2 linked regions of the Granulimonas faecalis genome follow. The protein of the gene in region 2 interacts with the protein of the main gene of each other region in a pairwise test. Links are inferred from orthologs where the notes say so. Each region holds a gene or a part of one and is shown on either strand. Other genes may lie near its edges.

Region 1 (10,699 bases), 790 kb from region 2 along the record:
GTACTGGGAGGCGTAGGGCAGGCCCGAGCCCACGCCGCGGATGTAGCGCTTCATCTCCTCCGTGGCGCTCGACGTGCCGTACTCCAGGGCCAGGCGCTTGTCGGCGATGCCGGGCCCCTGGTCGGAGAAGCGGATCGTGTCTCCCCCGTCGAGGATGGAGACCGTGGGGGCGGTGAAGTAGGCGTGGACGAGGTTCTCCACGCACTCGCGGATGACGGTGAACGGGATGGACCCGCCCTGCTCCTTGGCGAGGCGGTTGACCGTCGCGGTGACCTCCTCGAGGTACGTGCGCACGTCGGAGGGCTCCACCACGACCACGCGGGGCGCCGCCGCGGCGTCGTCGTAGACGGCCACGCGCGTCGGGCTGCGGACCTCCATGGCCCCCTCGGGCGCTTGGGGCGCCCCTTCGGGCCCGTTCTCGACGAACGGATAGAACGAATCGGCCATGGAGGTCTCGCTTTCGACAGTATTTCGTCGGGTGTTGAAATCTTGCGGTGGATTTCTTTCGTTGCGGAAGTCGTGTTTTCAACAAGGGGTGAAATGCTGTTGAAAACCGTGAATCCCGGTGCAATGGACCGCGCAAACCCATAGTATCCGATGGCGTTTTTTCATGGACCGCGAACGGTTTCTTTCACCGTGCGGAACACGATGCATGATTGCGCGGGGACGGTGGGCATACGCCGTCGCCCCCGTTCACGTGGTCTTTGTGTGACAATTGACAGTTCGTGAAGGTGGCTCCTACAATCGTGGAGCTTGTGCTGCAACCAACCGCAGCTAGAACGCAGTATCCAGGAGGGTTTCCCAATGAAGCGTACGTACCAGCCCAATAAGCGGAAGCGCGCCAAGTGCCACGGCTTCCGTTCCCGCATGGCCACTTCCGCCGGTCGTAAGGTGCTCGCCCGCCGTCGTGCCAAGGGCCGCAAGCGCCTCACCGTGTCCAAGACCCGCCCCCGCTAAGGCCTCCTCTCCGTGAGAACGCTCAAGTCGGCCAAGGCCTTTGAGCGCGTCTTCAAGAAGGGGCGCCGCGGCCGATCGCCGTTCGTCCGCGTGTCGGTGCTGGCGTGTGAGGGGCCGGAGCAGCCGAGCGTCGCGTTCGTGGCGCCCAAGCGGCTCGGTAACGCGGTCTATCGCAATCGCTGCAAACGCGTCTTGAGAGAGGCAGCCCGCGCGAGCGGGCTGCCTCTGCTTGGCTATGACGTCATTCTCTTTGCGACGGACCGCACCCACGACGCCTCCCCCGAGGAGCTTCGGCGGGGCCTTCGTTCCGCCCTCGCCAAGGCAGGTGTGGGGGCGCTCCGTGGAGATGAATAGGCGGAGTATTGCGACGCGAATACTGCTGAAGATATTCTTGGGCTACCAGCGTTACATCTCTCCCCTGCTCCCGGCGTGCTGCATCTACCGACCGACGTGCTCCCAGTACGCCGTCGAGGCCGTGCGACGCTACGGGGCCCTCAAGGGCGGGTGGCTGGCCGTGCGACGCATCTGCCGGTGCCACCCCTTCCACAAGGGTGGCTACGACCCGGTTCCCTGACCGCAACTATCTAAGGAATTACACCTATGTGGGAATGGTTCATCGGCTTTCTGACCCAGGTCCTGGCCGGTATCGCCGGCTTCTGCGGCGACTGGGGTCTCGCCATCATCCTGCTCACGTTCATCATCCGTATCCTGCTGACGCCGCTCACCATCAAGTCGACCCGCTCGTCGGCCCAGATGCAGGTGCTGCAGCCCCGCATGATGGAGATCCAGGAGCGCTACGCTGACGACCCCGTCCGCCAGCAGGAGGAGCTCCGCAAGATCTACTCCGAGCACAAGTTCAACCCCCTCGGCGGCTGCCTGCCCCTGTTCCTGCAGATGCCGGTCTTCTTCGCACTCTTCACGGTGCTCAAGAACGTGCCGTCCGGCGCGCACTTCTACAACATTCTCCCCGCCCTCGACGGCTCCTGCGCGGGTGTGCTCGCCTCCGGTGGCATCGGCGCGGCTTGGGTGTACATCCTGCTCGATGTGCTCTTCGGCGCCCTGACCTTCCTGCCCATGTACCTCAACACCCGCAACTCCGCGGCCGGGCAGCAGCAGTCCCAGACGCTCGTCATGGGCGTGGTCATGGCCGGCATGATGATGTGGTTCGGCTGGACCGTGCCCGTCGGCGTGGTGCTCTACTACAACACCTCCGCTGCGTGGGGTGTCATCCAGCAGCTCTTCATCACCAACCGCATCATGGAGAAGTTCAAGAAGGAAGAGGAGGAGCGCCTGGCCAACGCCCCCGTTCAGGTGAACGTGGTGCGCAAGGAGAAGGCCCCCCGCCCCCGCAAGAAGTCCTAGACAGAGTCGAAGTCGTCTGAACGAGGCACGGGCAGAGCACCGTGCCTCGTTTTGTATCAATGGAAGGAGATCCCATGGACCCCCAGGAAATCATGGACACCGAGGGCGAGGCCCTGGAGGAGGCCCTCGATGCTGCCGTCGACTTCGAGGCGGTCAAGGCCCACTTTGTGGAGAACGGCTCCATCGACGACGCGGAGGTCGACGCCGTGGCCGACCTCTCCGTGAGCTACCTGCGTCAGCTCCTGGCCTGCTTCGGCGAGCACGATGTGGTGATCGACGAGTATGAGGGCGACGAGGGTGAGCTCATCCTCGATGTCTCCCAGGGTGACCTCGCCATCCTCATTGGCCGCCACGGTCGCACCCTGGAGGCGCTCCAGCAGATCCTCTCGTCCCTCGTGAACAGGCAGCTGGGCTTCCATTACCCCGTGGTCGTGGACATCGAGGGGTACCGCGAGCGCCGTCGCCGCAAGGTCCGCGATATGGCCCGCCGTGCCGCGGACCGCGCCAAGCGCTCCGACAAGCCCGTGTCCCTCTCCCCCATGAGTGCCTACGAGCGTCGCCTCGTGCACATCGCGCTCCGCGACGACCCCGAGGTCTCCACGCATTCCGAGGGCGAGGACCCCGACCGGTACGTGGTGGTGGAGCCCGTCGACGACATCGATAGATAATTTGGTGCATACTTGGGTCAGCCCGCGTCTTTAAAGGAGAGCCCGCATTCCGGTGCGGGCTCTCCTCTTTCTATGGCAAGGTGGGGCCGGTGCGGCGGGTTCGTCCGTGCCAGATTTCGGTGGTTCGTCGGTTCTTGGCAGGGAGCGTGCATCATGGAGAAGGACACTGTCGGCGGCGTGGGCCGGGCTATGCTCGACCGCAGGCTGGGCGAGTTGCTTGCTTCCCAAGGCGTCGCCTGCACGGAGGGCCAGAGGACGCTCCTCCTCGACCACCTTGACCTGGTGCTCGAGAAGAACAAGGTCATGAACCTCACCCGCATTACCTCCCCCGAGGACGCCCTGGTGCTCCACATCCTGGATTCCCTGCTGTTGGAGGAGGAGGTCGCCAAGACCGACGGCCCGGTCCTGGATATCGGGACCGGTGCCGGCTACCCAGGGATTCCTCTGGCCGTCATGGAGGACCGCCCCTTCGTCCTGATGGACTCGGTGGGCAAGAAGGCCCGTGCCGTGGCCGAGTTCACCGACGCCATGGGGCTCGGCGCCGTGGGGACGACGCGGGAGCGGGCCGAGAGCTATGCGGTCGACCATAGGGGCGAGTTCGGTGCCGTGGTTGCCCGAGCCGTCGCCCCCCTGGGGGTGTTGGTGGAGTACGCCCAGCCGCTCCTGTCCAAGGGCGGCCGCCTCGTTGTGTCGAAGGGGCGACTCTCTGACGAGGAGCTCGGTTCTGGGCAGAAGACGGCGGAGAAGGTCGGTATGAGGCTCGTTTCACGTGAAACACTCAGCCTTCCCGAGGGCATGGGGCACCGGGAGATCGTTGTCTACGAAAAGGACGGCCGCTCCTCCATAAAGCTCCCTCGTCCCGTCGGAGAGGCAAAGAACAAGCCCCTTGCCTGAGTGGGCCATCGCTCTCCCACTGGGCTCGGCAGCCTGTTTCACGTGAAACATAGCTCAGGGACGCTGGGAGGCCATTCGGCCGGCGTGCAACCGCCTGCCATTTGTTACACGTGAAACATCGTGGGCGTCGCTGTCGCCGTAGCTTCCTGTTTCACGTGGAATGTCAGGGCACCTGCCGTCTGTATACTTGCCGTAGTGAAGCGTTGGAGTCGCGGTAGACAGGAGGAACGGTGCCGTATACGGAGGAAGATTGCAGCGGCCAGGAGCACTCGCCTGTGGTCTTGGCCATCATCAACCAGAAGGGCGGTGTGGGTAAGTCCACCACCGCCGTCAACCTCTCTGCAGCCCTCGGAGAGGCGGGAAAGAAAGTCCTCGTCGTGGACCTGGACCCACAGGGCAACACCACGAGCGGTTACGGTATCGAGAAGGAGGACCTGACCAGTGACGTGTACGACGCGCTGCTCCAAGACCGTCCCATGGATGAGGCCATCGTGGGCACCGTCGAGGAGAACGTCTCCATCGTGCCCGCCACCATCCAGCTGGCCGGTGCCGAGATTGAGCTTGTGAGCCGTATGGCCCGCGAGTCCATCCTCAAGAACGCCCTCGAGGACGTGAAGGACAGCTATGACTACGTCTTCATCGACTGCCCGCCGTCCCTGGGCCTGCTCACGCTGAACGCCCTTACGGCCGCCGACGGCCTGCTCATCCCTATCCAGTGCGAGTACTATGCGCTGGAGGGCGTCACCAAGCTCATGGAGACCACCTCCATGGTCCAGAAGAGCCTGAACCCGGCCCTCGACATCTTCGGTGTCCTGATGACCATGTACGACAAGCGCACCACGCTCTCCAACCAGGTCGTGGCCGAGGTCCGTCGCTTCTTTGGCGACCGGGTCTTTGAGACGGTGATCCCGCGCAGCGTCAAGCTAAGCGAGGCGCCGTCCTACGGTCTTCCCATCACCCAGTACAACCCCACCAACAAGGGTGCCGTCGCATACACAGCCCTTGCCCAGGAGGTGATCGACCGTGGCTAAGAAGACGGGTCTGGGAAAGGGCCTCAACGCCCTCATGGCCGAGTCGTCGGCCGAGGTGGGCAAGGAGACCGAGGCCACCCTTCCCATCTCCAAGGTCAAGCCCAACCCGGACCAACCCCGCCAAAACTTTGACGAGGAGGCCCTGGAGCAGCTGGCCGACTCTATCAGGCAGCACGGCGTGCTCCAGCCCATCCTCGTGCGCAAGGTGGGACGCGAGTACCAGATCATCGCCGGCGAGCGCCGCTACCAGGCGTCGAAGCTGGCGGGCCTCACCGAGGTCCCCGTGCTCGTGCGCGAGGTAGACGACGACGCGGTCTTCTCCCTCGCCCTCATCGAGAACCTCCAGCGCAGCGACCTCGATCCCATCGAGGAGGCCCGGGGCTACCGGCAGCTCATCGAGTCCCAGGGCCTCACCCAAGAGGGGTTGGCGAAGATCCTCTCCAAGTCGAGGCCGGCCATCGCAAACGCCCTCCGTCTACTGGACCTCCCTGACGAGGTGCAGGTACTCCTCTGCGAGCGCCTGCTCACCCCGGGCCACGCCCGGGCCATCCTCGCTGTGCCGAGCGAGGAAGGGCGAATCAAGCTCGCCCGCAAGGTCGTGGAGGAGAATCTGTCGGTGCGTCAGACAGAAACCCTCGCACCGTTGTTTTCTGGCACGGAATCACCCAAGCCGATCCGGCCCCCTGCGCCCCAGGCCTTCAAACGTGCGGCCCGACGCCTGCGCATGGCCCTCGACACCACCGTCAGGGTGAAGCAGAGCCGGGGAAAGAACCGCATCGAGATTGAGTTCAAGGACGAGGAGGACCTCAAGCGCCTCATGGGGCTCCTCGCCGCCAACGGAGAGGATGGTGCCCATGCGTAGGTCCCTTGGGATGTTCGTGGTGACCGGTGTGGTTGTGGGCGGGGCCGTGGCCGCCTTCATGGTGCTGCTGACCCCGCAGGCCCGGGGAAACCTGACCTCGACGGCCAAGCGGGTCGTGGAGGTGGGCCGTTCCATGGCCGAGCGCTTCTCCGGCGACCCCGGTGCCGCCCGGGACGCCGCTCGCCTCGAGGCCAACCGGGCCTGGATCGAGCGGCAGTGGGAGGAGGCCGGCTACTAGCCCCCTGGCCCCTCCCCACCGGCCGTCACGGCAACGACGTGCAGCGAACGGTCCTCCCCGCCGCATCGGCTGGGAGGCCCGTTCTCCTTTGGACCGCTCTGTCCCGTGCGTCCTAGCGCAGGCGCTGCTTCAGCTGCCCGCAGGCGGCGTCGATGTCGGTTCCTCGGCTGCGGCGCACGGTGGTCTCCACACCCACGCCCTCGAGCACCTTCACAAAGCGGTCGATGCGCTCCTCGGACGAGGGCTTGAGCTTGGAGCCGGAGTGCTCATTGAAGGGGATGAGGTTCACGTGGCAGAGGGTGCCGCGGCAGAAGTCGACGAGGGCGTCCAGGTGCGGCTCGTCGTCGTTGACGCCGGCGATCATGGCGTACTCGTAGGTGGGGCGACGGTGGGTCTTCTCGGTGTAGTCCTTCATGACGTCGTGAAGGCGCTTGAGGCTGTGCTTCCTCACGCCCGGCATGAGGAGGTTGCGGGTCTCGGGCACGGCGGAGTGCAGCGAGAGGGCCAGGCCGAACTGCTCGGGCTCGGAGGCGAAGCGGCGGATCTGCGGGACCACGCCGCAGGTGGACACCGTGATGTGGCGGGCGCCGATCCCCAGGCCGTCCTCGCTGTTCATGAGCCGCATGGCGGCGAGGGTCTCGTCGTAGTTGTTGAAGGGCTCGCCCTGGCCCATGAGCACCACGGAGGTCACGCGCTGGCCGAAGTCCTGCCCCACGTGGGCGGCCTGGGCGTAGATCTCGTCGGCCGTGAGGTTGCGGGTGAACCCGGCCTCCCCGGTGGCGCAGAACCGGCAGCCCATGCGGCAGCCGGCCTGGGTGGACACGCAGACGGCGAGGCGGTCGCCGTTGGGCATGCCCACGCACTCCACCGACACGCCGTCGTCGAAGGCCAACAGGTACTTGCGGGAACCGTCCAGGGATTCCTGGCGCGCGACCTCGGTCACGCCGCCGAGCGTGGCCACATCGGCCAGCTGGGCGCGGAGGGCCTTGGAGAGGTTGGTCATCTCGTCGAAGGAGCGCACGTTCTTGTGGCGTACCCAGTCCTCCACCTGCTTGGCGCGGAAGGAGGGCTGGCCGATGGACTCCATGAAGGCCACGAGCTGGTCGTGGTCCATGGCGGTGAGGTCGGCCTTGGGGCCGCGCCTCGCGGGGGTGGCGTTCTGTTCCGCGTTCTCGCGGCTGGGGCTTGTGGGCTGGGTTTTCTCGGGCATTCTGGCACCTGATCCTATGGGAGAGGGTGGGTGGAGTATCCTCGACTCCGGTACCTGCGTACCGTCCCAGTCTACCCGTTCATGCAAGCCCGATCGGAGCCCCTATGAGCAGCAACGACGTCACCAGATCCCATGTGTGCCTCCTGTGGGGCGGTTGGGCCGACGAGCGCGACGTGAGCCACAGCTCCGCCGTCGCCGTGCAGGGCGCCCTCGCCGAGGCGGGGTTCGAGTCCGTTGACCTGGTGGACGCGGCCGACCCCGAGTTGGGTGTCAGGCTTTCCACCGGTGCCTACGACGTGGCCTTCATCGCCATGCACGGCAAGTACGGCGAGGACGGCTGCATCCAGGGCATGCTCGAGGTGCTGCATATCCCCTACACCTTCTCCGGCGTGGTGGCGAGCGCCACGGCTGCCGACAAGGACCTCGCCAAGCTCGTGTACCGCGACGCGGGCATCCCCTGCCCCGCTGGCATCTGCGTGGCGCGCGGTGAGGAGGTCGACACCGAGGCCGTGGTGGCCCGGTTGGGACTCCCCCTCTTCGTTAAGCCGGTGCTCAACGGCTCCAGCTACGGCGTCACCCGCGTGACCGAGATCTGCCAGCTGGCGGACGCCATCGCGGTCGCCCACGAGTCATCCGACCGCGCCCTCGTCGAGGAGTGCGTCACCGGCACCGAGATCACCGTGCCGGTCATCGGCAACGGCGAGCCCGAGGCCCTGCAGATCGTGGAGATCGTCACCGGCGCCGAGTTCTACGACCTCAAGGCCAAGTACGAGCCCAGCGAGCTGCACCACGTGATCCCCGCGCGCCTGGACCCCGCGGCCTACGTGCGCGCCCAGGAGCTCGCGGTGGCCGCCCACAAGGCCCTCGGCTGCTCCGGCTGCTCCCGCAGCGACTTCATCGTCACCGACGCCGGCGAGCCCGTGCTGCTCGAGACCAACACCATCCCCGGCATGACCGAGCGTTCCCTCCTGCCCGACAGCGCACAGCGCTCCGGCATCCCCTTCCCCGAGCTGTGCCGCCGCTTCGTGGAATGGGCCTTGGAGGAGGGCGCGGGTCGTCTCTAACGTCCCTCCGCCGTCAAAAGGAGCCCCGTGAGCACCACTTCCGAGCCCCGCACCGTCGACGACCTGCTCATGGCGGGCACGCCGATGGCCGTCGCCGACCTGTACCGGTCCCTCGCCGACAGGGCGGCCGACCCTGCTTGCGACTTCGGACCCATCGAGGAGGACGTCGTCGTCCTCGACACCGAGACCACTGGCCTGTCGTTCAAGGACTGCGAGCTCATCGAGGTCGCGGCGGCTCGTCTGAGCGGACGGGAGGTGGTGGACCGCTTCGAGTCGTACGTGAGGCCCTCCAGGCCCATCCCGCCCGAGATCGAGGAGCTCACCGGCATCACCAACGCCATGGTGGTGGATGCCCCGGGTGCCGAGGAGGTCGTGGCCAGGCTCGCCGACTTCGTGGGCGGCTGCCCCGTCATCGCGCACAACGCCACGTTCGACCGCACGTTCGTGGAGAAGGTCCGCGGCGGCTCCGAGGTCTCGGACCTCTGGATCGACTCCCTCGCCCTCTCCCGCATCGCCCTCCCCCGTCTCTCCAGCCACAGGCTCCAGGATCTCGCCCGCGTGTTCGGCTGCCCATCGGTGTCCCACCGGGCCATGGACGATGTCGAGGCCCTCGCCGGCATGTGGCGCGTCATCCTCTGCGGCCTCGCGGCGCTTCCGCCCGGCCTCGCGGGCCAGCTGGCCTCCATGCACCCGGAGGTCGACTGGCCCTACCGGCCGCTCTTTGCCTATATCGCCGGCGAGGAGGGCACGCAGGTGCCCTTCTCCCTGGTGCAGGTGCGCCGCGACCTCGTGCGTGCCCAGCGGATGCAGGTGAAGGTGGACGCCAAGGACCGTCTCTGCGACCCGGTGACGGTGCCGAGGGGCGAGCTCGAGGCGGCATTTTGCGAGGACGGCGTCGTGGGGTCGTTCTACGAGGAGTTCGAGCCCCGGCCCGCGCAGAAGGCCATGGCGCAGGCGGTCAACGAGGCGCTGGCCACGTCCACCGACCTCGTGGTGGAGGTGGGTACCGGCGTGGGCAAGTCCATGGCCTACCTGCTGCCGCTCGCGCTTTTCGCCAAGGAGAACGGCGTGACCTGCGGTGTCGCCACCAAGACCAACGCCCTCACCGACCAGCTGGTCTCCCGCGAGCTCCCGCTCCTAGATGAGAACCTGCCCGGCGGCCTGCAATATATAAGTCTTAAGGGATACGACCACTACCCGTGCCTGCGCAAGGTCGAGGGGGCCATGCTGCAGGACCTCCCGGTGGACCAGGTGAACGCAGCCGGGAGGTCCCGGAACACCGTGGAGTCCGACATGCTCACGGCCGTGGCCGTGACGCTCTCCGCCGCCTGCCAGACCCCCGAGGGCGACCTCGACTCCCTGGGCATCCGTTGGCGCAACGTGCCGCGGCAGATGATGACCACCACCCCCGAGGAGTGCCTGCACAACCGCTGCCCGTTCTTTGCCGAGGGATGCCTGCTCCACGGTGCCCGCCGCAGGGCCGCCTCGGCGGACATCGTGGTGACCAACCACTCCCTGCTGCTCACCAACGTTGCGGCGGACCAGCGCATCCTCCCCCCTATCCGCCACTGGATGGTGGACGAGGCCCACGGGTTCGACGCCGAGGCCCGGCGCCAGTGGGCCCTCGCCGTGGCCGCCCCTGACGCCCGCAGGGCCTTTGAGACCCTGGGCGGCGTGCGCTCCGGCGCCATCCACAAGCTCATGGTCCAGGCCGCGTCCAGCGAGGCCGGCACGCCGGTGGAGCGGGTCCTCACCAAGGGCTCCGCGTCGCTTGCGCGGGCCATGACGTTCTCGGCCGACTTCTTCGACGACCTCGTGCTGGTGGCCCAAGGCTGCGGGCGTCGCGGCGGCTACGACACCGTCACCCTGTGGATCGATGACAAGGTGCGGGCCACGGCCGAATGGGCGCAGCTTGCGGAGAGCGGCCGCGCCTTCGAGGCGGCGCTGGAGGAGGCCGTGAGGTTCCTCCAGGAGGCTCAGGCCCTCGCCTTTGAGGGCGTCCGGGACGCCTCCACCGAGATGGGGGACCCCCTGCGCACTCTCGGCAACCTGCGTCTGGCCCTCAAGACCGTGCTCGACGGCACCGACGATTCCTTCGTCTACTACCTCGAGGCCTCGTTTGCCAAGAATCGCCGGGGTGAGGAGCGTCTGGTGGCCGAGAAGCTCGACGTGGGCGCCGAGCTGGCGAGCCGCTGGTACCCGGAGACCAAGACCGTGGGGTACTGCTCGGCCACGCTGGCCGTGGGGCAGGACTTCGGTCACTTCGAGCACGCCGTGGGCCTGGACTGCCTCGGCCCTGGGGCGTCGCGGAGTCTGACCATCCCCTCCAGCTACGACTTCGACCGCAACATGGCCGTCGTGGTGGCCTCCGACCTGCCGGACCCCTACTCCCGCGACTACCTTCCAGCCATGG
Region 2 (10,678 bases):
GGCGACGGAGCCCAGGGCGCCGAAGAGCTCGCACACGAGCGCGACGTCGTCGTCGGTGGCCCAGAGGCCCCGGGCCACGGCGGAGGCGCCGCGGCGGACGGCCACGGGAAGGTTGGGCATGACGCGGACGACGCGGGCTCCCTCCCCCAGCTGCTCCTCGATGGAGCCCAGGGGCGTGCCGGCGGCGATGGAGACAGCGAGGGAGCCGGCCACGGCGGGCCCCACCTCCTCGAGGAGCGAGGAGAGGACCTGCGGCTTCACGGCCACGACCACCACGTCGGGCGACGCGGCGAGGGCGCGGGCCGCATCCCTGGCGGTGGACACGGCGCAATCGGAGGCGAGGGCCTCGAGCTTGGCGTCGTTGTGGTCGCACACCGTCACGTGGGAGGCGGGGCAGGTGCCCGACGCCACGAGCCCGCGGGCGATGGCGCCGCCCATGGCTCCCCCGCCGACGATGCAGACGGCGGCCTCCGAGGCGCGCACGCTACCTACCGCCGATCACGCGGTCGGCGGCGAGCTTCTCCAGGTCGGCCGAGGAGAGCTCGATGCCGTTGGGCAGGACGACGAACACGCGGTCGTCGATCTCCTCCACGGCGCCGTCGACGCCGCAGGAGAGGCCGAAGCAGAAGTCGAGGATGCGCTTGGCGATCTCGATCTGGGTGTTCCTGAACGAGATGACCACGGGTTGGTTGGTGCGCACGCGGCGGATGACGAGCTGCACGTCGTCGTAGCTCGTGGGCTTGAGCACGTAGGGCGGGAGTTTGCCGGAGCTCACGCGGGGGACGGGTGTGAGGCCCACGTCGCCCGGCGTGGGGGTGTGGGAGTTGCCGAGCACGCTCGTGGCCGAGGGCGCGTAGTCGCCCGCGGTGCGGTGGGTGCTGCCGGCGCCCCAGCGCTCGTCGCCCATGCGCTGCGAGGTGCTGAACCCGCCGGCGGACGGCGAGGAGACGCCCTCCTCCACGGGACGCCCGCTCCTCGTGTAGACCGAGACCGACTCGGCCTCGGGCCGGGACGTGTTGCCGAGGACGCCGCTGGTCTGGTGCTCGTCGCCCCACTGGTCGTCGTAGTCGTCGTAGCCGCGGTCGTAGTCGTCGTAGCCCTGGCCCGACTCGCCCATGAGGCGGTCGCGGATGTTGTCGAGGAAGCTCACGGCAGACCCTCCTTGGTCTCGTTTTAGTCGCGTTTGGTCGCCGGGTCGCCGGCGGCGGGGGTGTAGTCGTGGTCGAAGACGACGCGGCCGAGGCGCACGAGGGTCGAGCCCTCCTCCACCGCGATCTCGAAGTCGTCGCTCATGCCGCAGGAGAGCACCGGCAGCACGAGGCCCGTCTCGGTCTCCAGACTATCACGAAGCTCCCGGAGTCCCCTGAACGTCTCGCGGTCCTCGACCGGCTCGTGGGCGGGCGCCATGGTCATGAGGCCCTCGGGTTGGATGCCGGGGAGGTCGGCGATGTGCTCGGCCCATTGGGCCAGCTCGGCGGGGGCGAAGCCGCCCTTGGTCTCCTCGCCGGACACGTTGACCTCGAGAAGGACCCGGGCCACGATGCCGCGCTCGGCGGCACGGCGGCTCACGGCCTCGGCCAGGTGCGCCGAGGAGACCGACTGGATGACCGTGGCGCGGCCGAGCACCGCGTTGACCTTGTTCTTCTGGAGGTTGCCGATCATGTCGAAGCGGGGCACGTCGACGCCCGCGGCCTCGAGGGCGGCGAGCTTGCGCACGAGCTCTTGGGGACGGTTCTCCGCGAAGCAGGTGTAGCCGGCGGCCATGGCCGAGACGACCTCCTCCGGCCCCACCGTCTTGGAGACGGCGAAGACCCGGACTTCAGAGGCGTCGCGCCCCACGCGCTCGCAGGCAGCGGCAATGCGCGCCTCAATCTCGGCGCGGCGCCGGGCGAGGAACGCGCGGTAGGCCCCCTGGTCCTCCACCGGGCTCATCGGGGATCGCCCCCCTTCTGGGCGCCCTTCGCACCGTCCTTGGGCGCCTCCTTCTGGGCACCGGCCTTCTGGGCCTTCTTGGCGGCCTTCTCGGCCTTGGCCTGGGCGGCGGCGCGGGCGGCCATCTCGAGGGCCTGGCTCATGTTCCCGGAGATGATCTCGTCGTCCACGATGGGGTCGGAGTCGGCGCCCACCTCGATCTCGGGGATCTGGTTGGCCAGGCGCTCGATCTTCTCGGCGCCGAGGGAGAAGGACGCGTTCTGGCCCACGTAGAGGTCCTCGATCTCCTCCTCGTCCATGTCGGCGAGGGCGGTGAGGGCCTCGTGGTTGCCCGTGAGCAGGAACACCAGGCGCTCCCCCACCTCGACGGAGTTGTCGGAGATGCGCTCGAGCATGCGGGCGGCCATGATCACGCGGCTGGCCGCGTCGATGTCGTCGTCGGGCCCGAGGCGCGAGAACGAGCTGTAGAAGCTCTTGTAGAGGTCGTCCACTGGGCGGTCGAGCTCGGGGAGCTCGGCGGCCTCGGCGATGTCGTTGTCGACGATGGCTTGGACCGTGGCGCCGAGCACGCGGTAGACGAGGTGCGCCTCGCTGGCGAGCAGGTCGAGGAGCTGGCCGGGCACGTCGTGGCCGGCACAGCGCTTGGTGGTCTTGGCGATGTTGCGCACGTGGTTGCTCATGCGGGCGAGGTTGAAGTTGCAGTAGATGACGAACTGCAGGAGGCGCAGGTCGCTGGCCACGGGGTTCTGCAGCACGATCAGGTTGTAGGCGCGGTCCTCAAGCTCGTTGCAGCGCAGGTCGATGGCGCGCGTGGCCTTCTTGACGGCCCGGGCCTTGGCCTTGTCGCCCTGGACCAGGGAGTCCACGGCGTCGTGGAGCTGGAGGTCGGTCTCCGCGTAGATGGACACGAGCTCCTGGCGCAGGCGCGCCAGCTGGCGGTCGAATTGCTCCCTCATGGGGCTCCTTTCTCTCGGTGCGTGCGGGGCTGGCCGATCAGCCGAACCGGCCGGTGATGTAGTCCTCGGTGCGCTGGTCCTTGGGCGAGGAGAAGATCTCGCTCGTGACGCCGTACTCGATGAGGGTGGCGGGCTCTCCGGCGTGCTCCTGGAGGAAGAACGCCATGTAGTCGGAGATGCGCGCGGCCTGCTGCATGTTGTGGGTGACGATGATGATGGTCATCTCGGGCGCCAGCTCGTACATGAGGTCCTCGACCTTCTGCACGGAGGTGGGGTCGATGGCGCTGCAGGGCTCGTCCATGAGCAGGACGTCCGGCTGGACGGCGAGCACGCGGGCGATGCAGAGGCGCTGCTGCTGGCCGCCGGAGAGGGCCAGGCCGTTCTTGTCGAGCTGGTTGGACACCTCTTTCCAGAGGTTGGCGCGCTTGAGCGACTCCTCCACGATGCCGTCGAGGTCGTCCTTGGACGTGACGCCCTGGAGGCGCGGCCCGAAGGCCACGTTCTCATAGATCGACTTGGGGAACGGGTTGGGCTGCTGGAAGATCATGCCCACGCGGCGCCTGAGGTCCACGGGGTCCACCCCGGCGGCGTAGATGTCGCTGCCGTCGAGCTCCATGGTGCCGGCCGTGCGCGTGCCCTCGATGAGGTCGTTCATACGGTTGATGCAGCGCAGGAACGTGGACTTGCCGCAACCCGACGGGCCGATGAAGCTCGTGATCTTGTTCTGGGCGATGTCCATGGTGACGCCGGTGAGGGCGTGGAAGTCCCCGTACCAGAAGTCGAAGTCGGCCACATGGATGCCGGTCTTTTCGTTGCGGGGAGCGTTGCGGTACTCGGTCATGGGATCACTTGCCTCCGGCTTTCTTGGCGCTCTTGCGGGAGAGGTGGCGGGCGAAGAGGTTGAACGCGAGGATGAGCAGCATGAGCAGCAGGGCCGTGCCGTAGGCGGCCTGCATGTTGATGCCGTCGTTGGCGAGCAGGTACAGGTGGATGGTCATGGGACGGCCGGAGTCGAGCGGCGTCACGGGTAGGTTGATAGCCTGGCCCATGGTGTACATGACCACGGCGGTCTCGCCCACGGCGCGGCCGATGGCGAGCACGATGCCGGTGGCGATGCGTGGGAAGGCGCTCGGGAGCACGACACGGCTCACGACCTGCCACTTGGTGGCACCGAGGCCGTAGGCACCCCAGCGGATGTAGCGGGGCACCGCACGAATGGCCTCCTCGGTGGTGCGCATGACTATGGGCAGCATCATCAGGGCCAGGGCCAGGGCGGCCGAGAGCATGGACAGGCCGAACCCGAAGGCTTCCACGAACAGGGCGAAGCCGAACAGGCCCATGACGATGGAGGGGACCGACGACAGGGTGTCGCTCGCGTAGCGGATGAAGTTCACGAGGCGGCCCTGCTTGGCGTACTCGGCCAGGTACACGGCTGCGAGCACGGCGATGGGCGTGCAGACGAGCATGGCCAGGGCCGTCACGTAGAGCGACGAGACGATCGTGGGGAAGATGCCGCCCTCGGCGTTGACGCCCTCGGGCCAGCCGAACACGAAGTCCAGGCTCATCGCCGGCAGGCCGTTGACCGCCACGAACAGGATGATGAGCACGAGCACCGCCGTGGTGACGGCGCCGGCGGTGCGGAAGACGCCGAGCATGGCGCTGTTGGTGGCCGACTTGGACACCTTGGGCGACGCACCGGACGACAGGAGCCGCTTGATGCGGGCGCGGGAACCCTCCTGGGCCGCCACGTCGGCGGCGAGACCGGCGGGAGGGGCGGCGACGTCCTCGGCGAGCTCCCACTGGGTGGCGCGGGTCCCGTCCTCCCTCTCGCGGCGCTCCTCGGCGAGCTTCTCGGTGTCCACCTTGGCCTCGCGGGGACGGCTCACCAGACGCACGAGTCCCACGAGCCCCGCGGAGATGACGAAGAGCACCACACCCATACCGAACAGCGCGGAGCGGTGCAGGCCGCTGGAGTAGCCCATGTCGAGGGCGATCTGGCTCGTGAGGGTGGAGATGGGGCTCGAGACGCTCTCGGGCACCACGGGGGCGTTGCCCACGACCATGAGGACGGCCATGGTCTCGCCGATGGCGCGGCCCATGCCGAGCACCACGGCGTTGACGATGCCGAGCTTGGCCGCGGGGAGGACCACCTTGTAGATGGTCTGCCACTTGGTGGCGCCCATGGAGTAGCTGGCCTCGCGCACGCCCATGGGGATGGAGCGCAGGGCGTCCATGGTGAGCGTCGTGATGGTGGGCACGATCATGATGGCGAGCACGAGCCACGCTGTGAGGGCACCGAAGCCCAGGCCGCCCGTGGCGTCGGCGACGAGGGGCCGCAGGATGACGAGGCCGAAGAAGCCGTAGATGACCGAGGGGACGCCGGCCAGGAGGTCGACGGCCGTCGACACGATGCCCGAGAGGCGCTTGTTGGCGATCTCGGTGAGGTAGACGGCGCAGCCGATGGCGAGGGGCACGCCGATGACCAAGGCGCCGGCCGTCACGATGACGGAGCCGGCGAGCAGGGCCATGATGCCGTACTCCCCCTCAGAGGGCGCCCAGGTGAGCCCGAAGAAGCTCAGGATGCCGATGTCGGAGAGGACGGGCATCGCCTTCCACAGCGTGAAGACGAAGATGAGCAGCACGGCCAGGACGGCCACGCAGGCGCACACGAGGAAGAGGCCCTCGAGGGCACGCTCCTTGATCATGGTGGAGCGGCTAACGAGCTTGAGGTTGGAGCTGTGCGCCGGCGCCGTGTTGGGGTCGATGTCATCCAGGCGCGGGGGCTTGAGCAGGGGCTCTTCCTTCTTGCTCACGAGGCGTCGCCTCCCTCCGACTCGGAGGCCGGGATGTAGCCGGCGTCTCGGATGGTCTGGGCCATGTCGGGCGACAGGACCTCGTCGATGTAGGCCTTCGCCTCGCCGGAGGGCTCGCCCTTGGTGAAGAGGTAGAGGCTGCGCGAGACGGGGTACACGCCGCTGGCGACGTTGGCCTCGGTGGGCTCGACGCCGTCGATGGAGAGCGCCTTGACCTTGGAGGTGGTGAAGGCGGAGTCCACGAAGCCGATGGAGATGTAGCCGATGGCGCCCGGGGTGCGGCTCACGACGTCGCGAACCTGGCCCGTGCCGGGGAGCACGGCCGCCGAGGCGTCGAAGCGCGCGCCGTCCATGACGATGGACTTGAAGGCCTCGCGGGTGCCGGAGGCCTCGTCGCGGTTGACCACGAGGATGGGGAGGTCGGGGCCGCCGAGCTCGGACCAGTTGGTGACGTCGCCGGCGTACACGGCGCGGAGCTGGCCGACGGTCAGGTTGCCCACCGGGTTGCCGGCGTTGACGATGACGGCGATGCCGTCGCGGGCGATGACGGTGGTGACGAGCTCGCCGGTGGCTTCCTCGGCGGCCGTGAGGCCGCGGCTCGAGGTGGCGATGTCGGCCGTGCCGTTCATGACGGCCTCGATGCCCGCGGAGGACCCCAGCCCGCTCACGAGGACGCGGTCGCCCGTGAGCTCCTGGAAGCGCTCCGCCGCCATCTCGGCGATGGGCATGACCGTGGTGGAGCCGGCGACGGTCACGGTGTCGCCGGTCGCCCCGGACGAGGGGGCGCAGCCGGCGAGGGCGACGACGCAGGCCGCGAGGCACGCCAGCGCGCCGAAGCGCCTCACGGGGCGAGCCAGGCCACCGCGCCGTGCCGCCCGCACATGCCCCCCTCGGCGCGGTACGAGAAGAAGCGGTCCGTGGAGGCGGGCGTCGATATCTCTGGGTTCACGATGTTGCACGGGTCCATCCCTGCACTCACGAGCGTGTTCACGATGGCCGCGGCCAGCGAGAGGTGGCTGGCGTCGACCCCGACAATGCTACCAAACTCGGTTTCGAACCGATTAAGCAGCTCGGTCGACACCTCATAGTCACATCCCGCGATATGGGGGCCGAGGTAGGCCCGCACCGAGGACGGGGGCACCGGGGAGCCCTCGCACAGCGCCCCGAGCGCCTTGGCGGCTATGCGTGCGTATGTACCCTTCCAGCCCGAGTGGACGACGGCAAAGCCGTCGGGGGCCACGAGCACCACGGGGACGCAGTCGGCGTAGCACAGGAGCACCGGCACCCCGGGGACGAGGCACACCACGGCGTCGGCCCCCTCGGCGGCCTCGGAGCGGGCCGCGGCCACGGCCGCGGGGTCGGCGGAGCGGACGGTCACCACGCGGTCGCCGTGCACCTGGTTGGGGACCACGAGGGACCCGGCGATGTCGCCGGCCCCCAGGGCCGCCAGGGCGCGGGCGCGGTTCTCGGCCACGGCGGCGGGGTCGTCGCCCACGTGGTCGCCGAGGTTGAGGGATTCGAAAGGGGGCAGGGAGACACCGCCCGTGCGCTCCGTGAACGCGAACGTGACCCTGCTCGGGCGACCGAAGTCGCCGAGCAGGGTCACGCCGTCGACGGTCCTCTCCACCAAGGAGGGGGCGCCCATCAGCCGCGGGCGCGCTTGAGGAAGTCGGGGATGTCGAACTCGCGGTCCCCGAAGTTGTTGGAGGCGGGCTTAGGGGCCGGGGCCGCGGCGCGCTTGGGCGCGGAGGCGCCGAAGCCGCCCATGTTGAGCTGGGGCTGCACGTTGCCGTCGTTGAAGCCGGTGGCGATGACGGTCACACGCACCTGGTCGCCGAGGCTCTCGTCGACCACGGTGCCGAAGATGATGTTGGCGTCGGCGTCCACGTTCTGGGCGATGACCTCGGCGGCGTCGTTGATCTCCTGGATGCCGAGGTCCTTGTTGCCGGAGATGGAGAGCAGGACGCGGGTGGCGCCGTCCACGGAGCTCTCGAGCAGGCGGCTGGAGATGGCCTCCTGGGCGGCGTCGGCGGCGCGGGAGTCGCCGGAGGCGAGGCCGATGCCCATCATGGCCGTACCGGCGCCGCGCATGATGGTGCAGACGTCGGCGAAGTCGAGGTTGATGAGGCCGGGGACCGTGATGAGGTCCGTGATGCCCTGGGTGCCCTGGCACAGCACGTCGTCGGCCATGCGGAAGGCCTCGAGCATGGTGGTCTTCTTCTCGGCGAGGTCGAGCAGGCGGTCGTTGGGGATGACGATGAGGGTGTCGACGTTCTCGGCGAGGGCGTCCACGCCGTCCACGGCCTGCTGGCCGCGCTTGCGGCCCTCGAAGGTGAACGGGCGGGTGACGACGGCCACGGTGAGGGCCTTGATGTCGTTCTTGGCGATGTCGGCCACGACGGGGGCGGCGCCGGTGCCGGTGCCGCCGCCCTCGCCCGCGGTGATGAAGACCATGTCCGCGCCGGCGAGGGCGGCCTTGATCTCGTCGCGGGAGTCCTCGGCGGCCTGCATGCCCACCTCGGGGTTGGCGCCGGCGCCAAGGCCCTTGGTGAGGTCGGTGCCGATGTGCACCTTGATGTCGGCGTCGGAGAGGGCGAGGGCCTGGGCGTCGGTGTTCACGGCGACGAACTCGACGCCGCGGATGCCCTCCTCGATCATGCGGTTGACGGCGTTGGTGCCGCCGCCGCCCACGCCCACGACCTTGATGACGGCGAGGTAGTTGTTGGGGGTCTCGGTGTCCTTCATGGTTCCTCCTCGGGATGCTCCCGGCCTTCCTGTGTGGTGCGCAGGTCCTTCTTCTTCGAGGCGGACGCCTGCTCGCCCTCCCCCGCTGAACCCTAAGGTTCAAGTTAAGCTCTACGAATCAGCTAAAGCGACTTATATTGCCATAAATGCGAGTGACCCGTCAACCGGTCTGTCAGTCCTATGAACGTCCCAGCTAGAGCCTTTACCGGCGGCTTTCAAAAGCATAACCCTCTACCTCACCCTCAACCATCCTGTGTGGGCAGTGAGCCGTCGGCGGACTGGTCGCCGTCCCCCGTCCTGGTACCGTCACCGGAGCCCTGGGAGCTGTCCCCCTGGGCCTGCGGGTCGCCCCCTCCCCCGTCGGCTGCCGGCGCCTGCACACCGCTGCCCTGGGCCACGGAGTTGCTCGAGACCCTACGGAAGCTCGGCTTGGCGGGGTTGCGAACGTTGATGTAGGTGAGCTGGTTGGGGTGCTGGGCCATGAGCTCGTTGACGACGGCCTCCTTCGACGAGATCTGGGAGGGGTCGCCGAGGCTCACCTCGATGCCGCTCTCGAGCACGCACGAGATGGCCTCCTCGCTCGAGGCCGAGTAGGACACCACCTGGTCGGCGAGGCCCTTGGTGAAGCCCTTCTGGTAGTCGATGACGCCGAGGATGGGGGCGTCCGTGGTCTTGGCACCGGCCTTGGGCGACACGGTGCCCGGCACGTCGCGGATGAGCAGGCAGCCCTCCTGGCGCGCGAGGGCGAGGGCTTGGTCGGCCAGGCTGTCGGAGCCGCCGGCAAGCTTGGCGGGCTCCACCCAGGTGCCGTCTGACGACAGGTACCACGCGACGTTGCCGGAGCTCACGACCACGATGGCGAGGATGTCGCGCTCCGTCACGGTAATGCGGAGGCGGTCGGGGTACTCCCGCCGCACGCTCACATCGGCGACCCACGGGTTCTTGGCCAAGCGCTCGGCGATGGCCCCGGTGTCGACGTTGAGGAGCGTGGCGCCGTCGGGCACGGCGGCCAGCTTGATGATGTTCTCGGCCGTGAGGTGGTCGGACGGCTCGGCCTCGATGGAGGTGGCCGTGAAGACGGGGGTCAGGCTCGCCGCGAAGAGAGCGCCCACCACGAGGCCGACGGCGACGAGGGCCGCGACGGCCCACTTGAGGGCGGCCGGCCAGGGGCGGCGCTTGTGGTCGGTGAGGCCGAGGCCCGCGACCGAGAGGCGGCCGACGGACTTGGTCTCGCGCGCGCTGCCCGCCGCCGCGAGGCGCCGGGTGGGACGGGGCGCGGGCGCCTGGCGCCGCCCCCTCGCGGGCCGGTCCGTGCGCCTACGACTGGAAGCCGAGGAATTTGACCTGCGGTTTGAGCCTGACACCCTTCGCCTCCTCCACGGTCTCCTGCATGCGGTGCATGAGCGCGAGCACGTCCACGGCGCGCGCCTGACGGTCGTTGACGATGTAGCCGGGGTCGAGCCGGCTCACCAGCGCGCCCCCCGACCGCGCGCCCCGGAGCCCCGCGTCGGCGAGGAGCCGGGAGGCCGAGAGGTCCGGCGGGTCCATGAAGACCTCGCCGGTGGAGGGGACGCCCATGGGGACCCTCCCCTTGCGGACGGCCAGCCGACGGTCCATGGCGCGGGCCACCTGGGGCTTGGTGGACGGGGCGAGGGAGAGCTCCACTTCGAGGACGGTCTCGTCGGCGGGGATGGAGGTCCGCCGGTAGCCCCAGTCGATGTCGGGCCCCTCGTGGCGGACGAGCCCCTCCCCCGGCTTGGCGCAGACGACGGCCCTCACGGCGGCGCCGATCCAGTGGTGGCGGCTGCCGGCATCCATGACGACGGCGCCCCCCACGGTCCCAGGTATGCCCGCGAGGTCCTCGAGGCCCGAGAGGCCGCTCTGATAGGCGGCGTTGACCACCTTGGCGAGCTGCACGCCGGCGCCCGCCGACACCGTCCCCCGCTCGACGTCCACCACGATGCGGGAGAACTCGCGGCCTAGGCTCACGATGCAGCCCTCGTACCCGTCGTCGGAGACGAGCACGTTGGACCCCTTGCCGAGGACGGCCGTGGGCACGCCCTCCCGCCGGAGGGTGTCGAGGACCCGCGCCAACGCCGGGTAGCTGTGGGCGCAGCACGAGAGGGCGGCCGGGCCGCCCACGCGCAGCGACGTGCGCCGGGAGAGCGGCTCGTCCCGGCGCACGTCGGCGTCGTAGGCGCCGGACAGCGACATGAATGCATTGAACAGGCT

What was found.
Region 1: the proteins of ftsZ (region 2) and rlmN interact in binary tests that used the Escherichia coli proteins (3 or more experiments, as listed by UniProt). The link is inferred for Granulimonas faecalis from one-to-one orthologs.

Annotation. Positions count from the first base shown.
Region 1 is NZ_BQKC01000001.1:2,072,902-2,083,600, reverse strand. Bases 5,174-8,038 are described here. They hold rlmN (dual-specificity RNA methyltransferase RlmN), read right to left. Parts: upstream 7,223-8,038; coding sequence 6,125-7,222; downstream 5,174-6,124. Other genes in these bases: OR600_RS09155 (D-alanine--D-alanine ligase family protein), read left to right, coding at 7,327-8,038; OR600_RS09165 (hypothetical protein), read left to right, coding at 5,767-6,012; OR600_RS09170 (ParB/RepB/Spo0J family partition protein), read left to right, coding at 5,174-5,774. Also shown: OR600_RS09210 (ATP-binding protein), read right to left, coding at 1-447; rpmH (50S ribosomal protein L34), read left to right, coding at 805-957; rnpA (ribonuclease P protein component), read left to right, coding at 970-1,311; membrane protein insertion efficiency factor YidD, read left to right, coding at 1,304-1,531; OR600_RS09190 (YidC/Oxa1 family membrane protein insertase), read left to right, coding at 1,558-2,319; OR600_RS09185 (Jag family protein), read left to right, coding at 2,394-2,987; 16S rRNA (guanine(527)-N(7))-methyltransferase RsmG, read left to right, coding at 3,141-3,881; OR600_RS09175 (ParA family protein), read left to right, coding at 4,112-4,912; more of OR600_RS09170, read left to right, coding at 4,947-5,173; more of OR600_RS09155, read left to right, coding at 8,039-8,286; OR600_RS09150 (helicase C-terminal domain-containing protein), read left to right, coding at 8,314-10,699.
Region 2 is NZ_BQKC01000001.1:1,281,030-1,291,707, forward strand. The notes cover bases 6,397-9,240. They hold ftsZ (cell division protein FtsZ), read right to left. Parts: upstream 8,447-9,240; coding sequence 7,346-8,446; downstream 6,397-7,345. Other genes in these bases: OR600_RS05870 (phosphate ABC transporter substrate-binding protein), read right to left, coding at 6,397-6,546; OR600_RS05875 (purine nucleoside phosphorylase YfiH/LACC1 family protein), read right to left, coding at 6,543-7,328; OR600_RS05885 (cell division protein FtsQ/DivIB), read right to left, coding at 8,689-9,240. In the rest of the region: proC (pyrroline-5-carboxylate reductase), read right to left, coding at 1-483; OR600_RS05845 (cell division protein SepF), read right to left, coding at 485-1,150; OR600_RS05850 (YggS family pyridoxal phosphate-dependent enzyme), read right to left, coding at 1,174-1,932; OR600_RS05855 (phosphate signaling complex PhoU family protein), read right to left, coding at 1,929-2,888; phosphate ABC transporter ATP-binding protein PstB, read right to left, coding at 2,926-3,729; phosphate ABC transporter permease PstA, read right to left, coding at 3,734-5,701; more of OR600_RS05870, read right to left, coding at 5,698-6,396; more of OR600_RS05885, read right to left, coding at 9,241-9,810; murB (UDP-N-acetylmuramate dehydrogenase), read right to left, coding at 9,764-10,678. UniProt on the Escherichia coli protein: Essential cell division protein that forms a contractile ring structure (Z ring) at the future cell division site. The regulation of the ring assembly controls the timing and the location of cell division.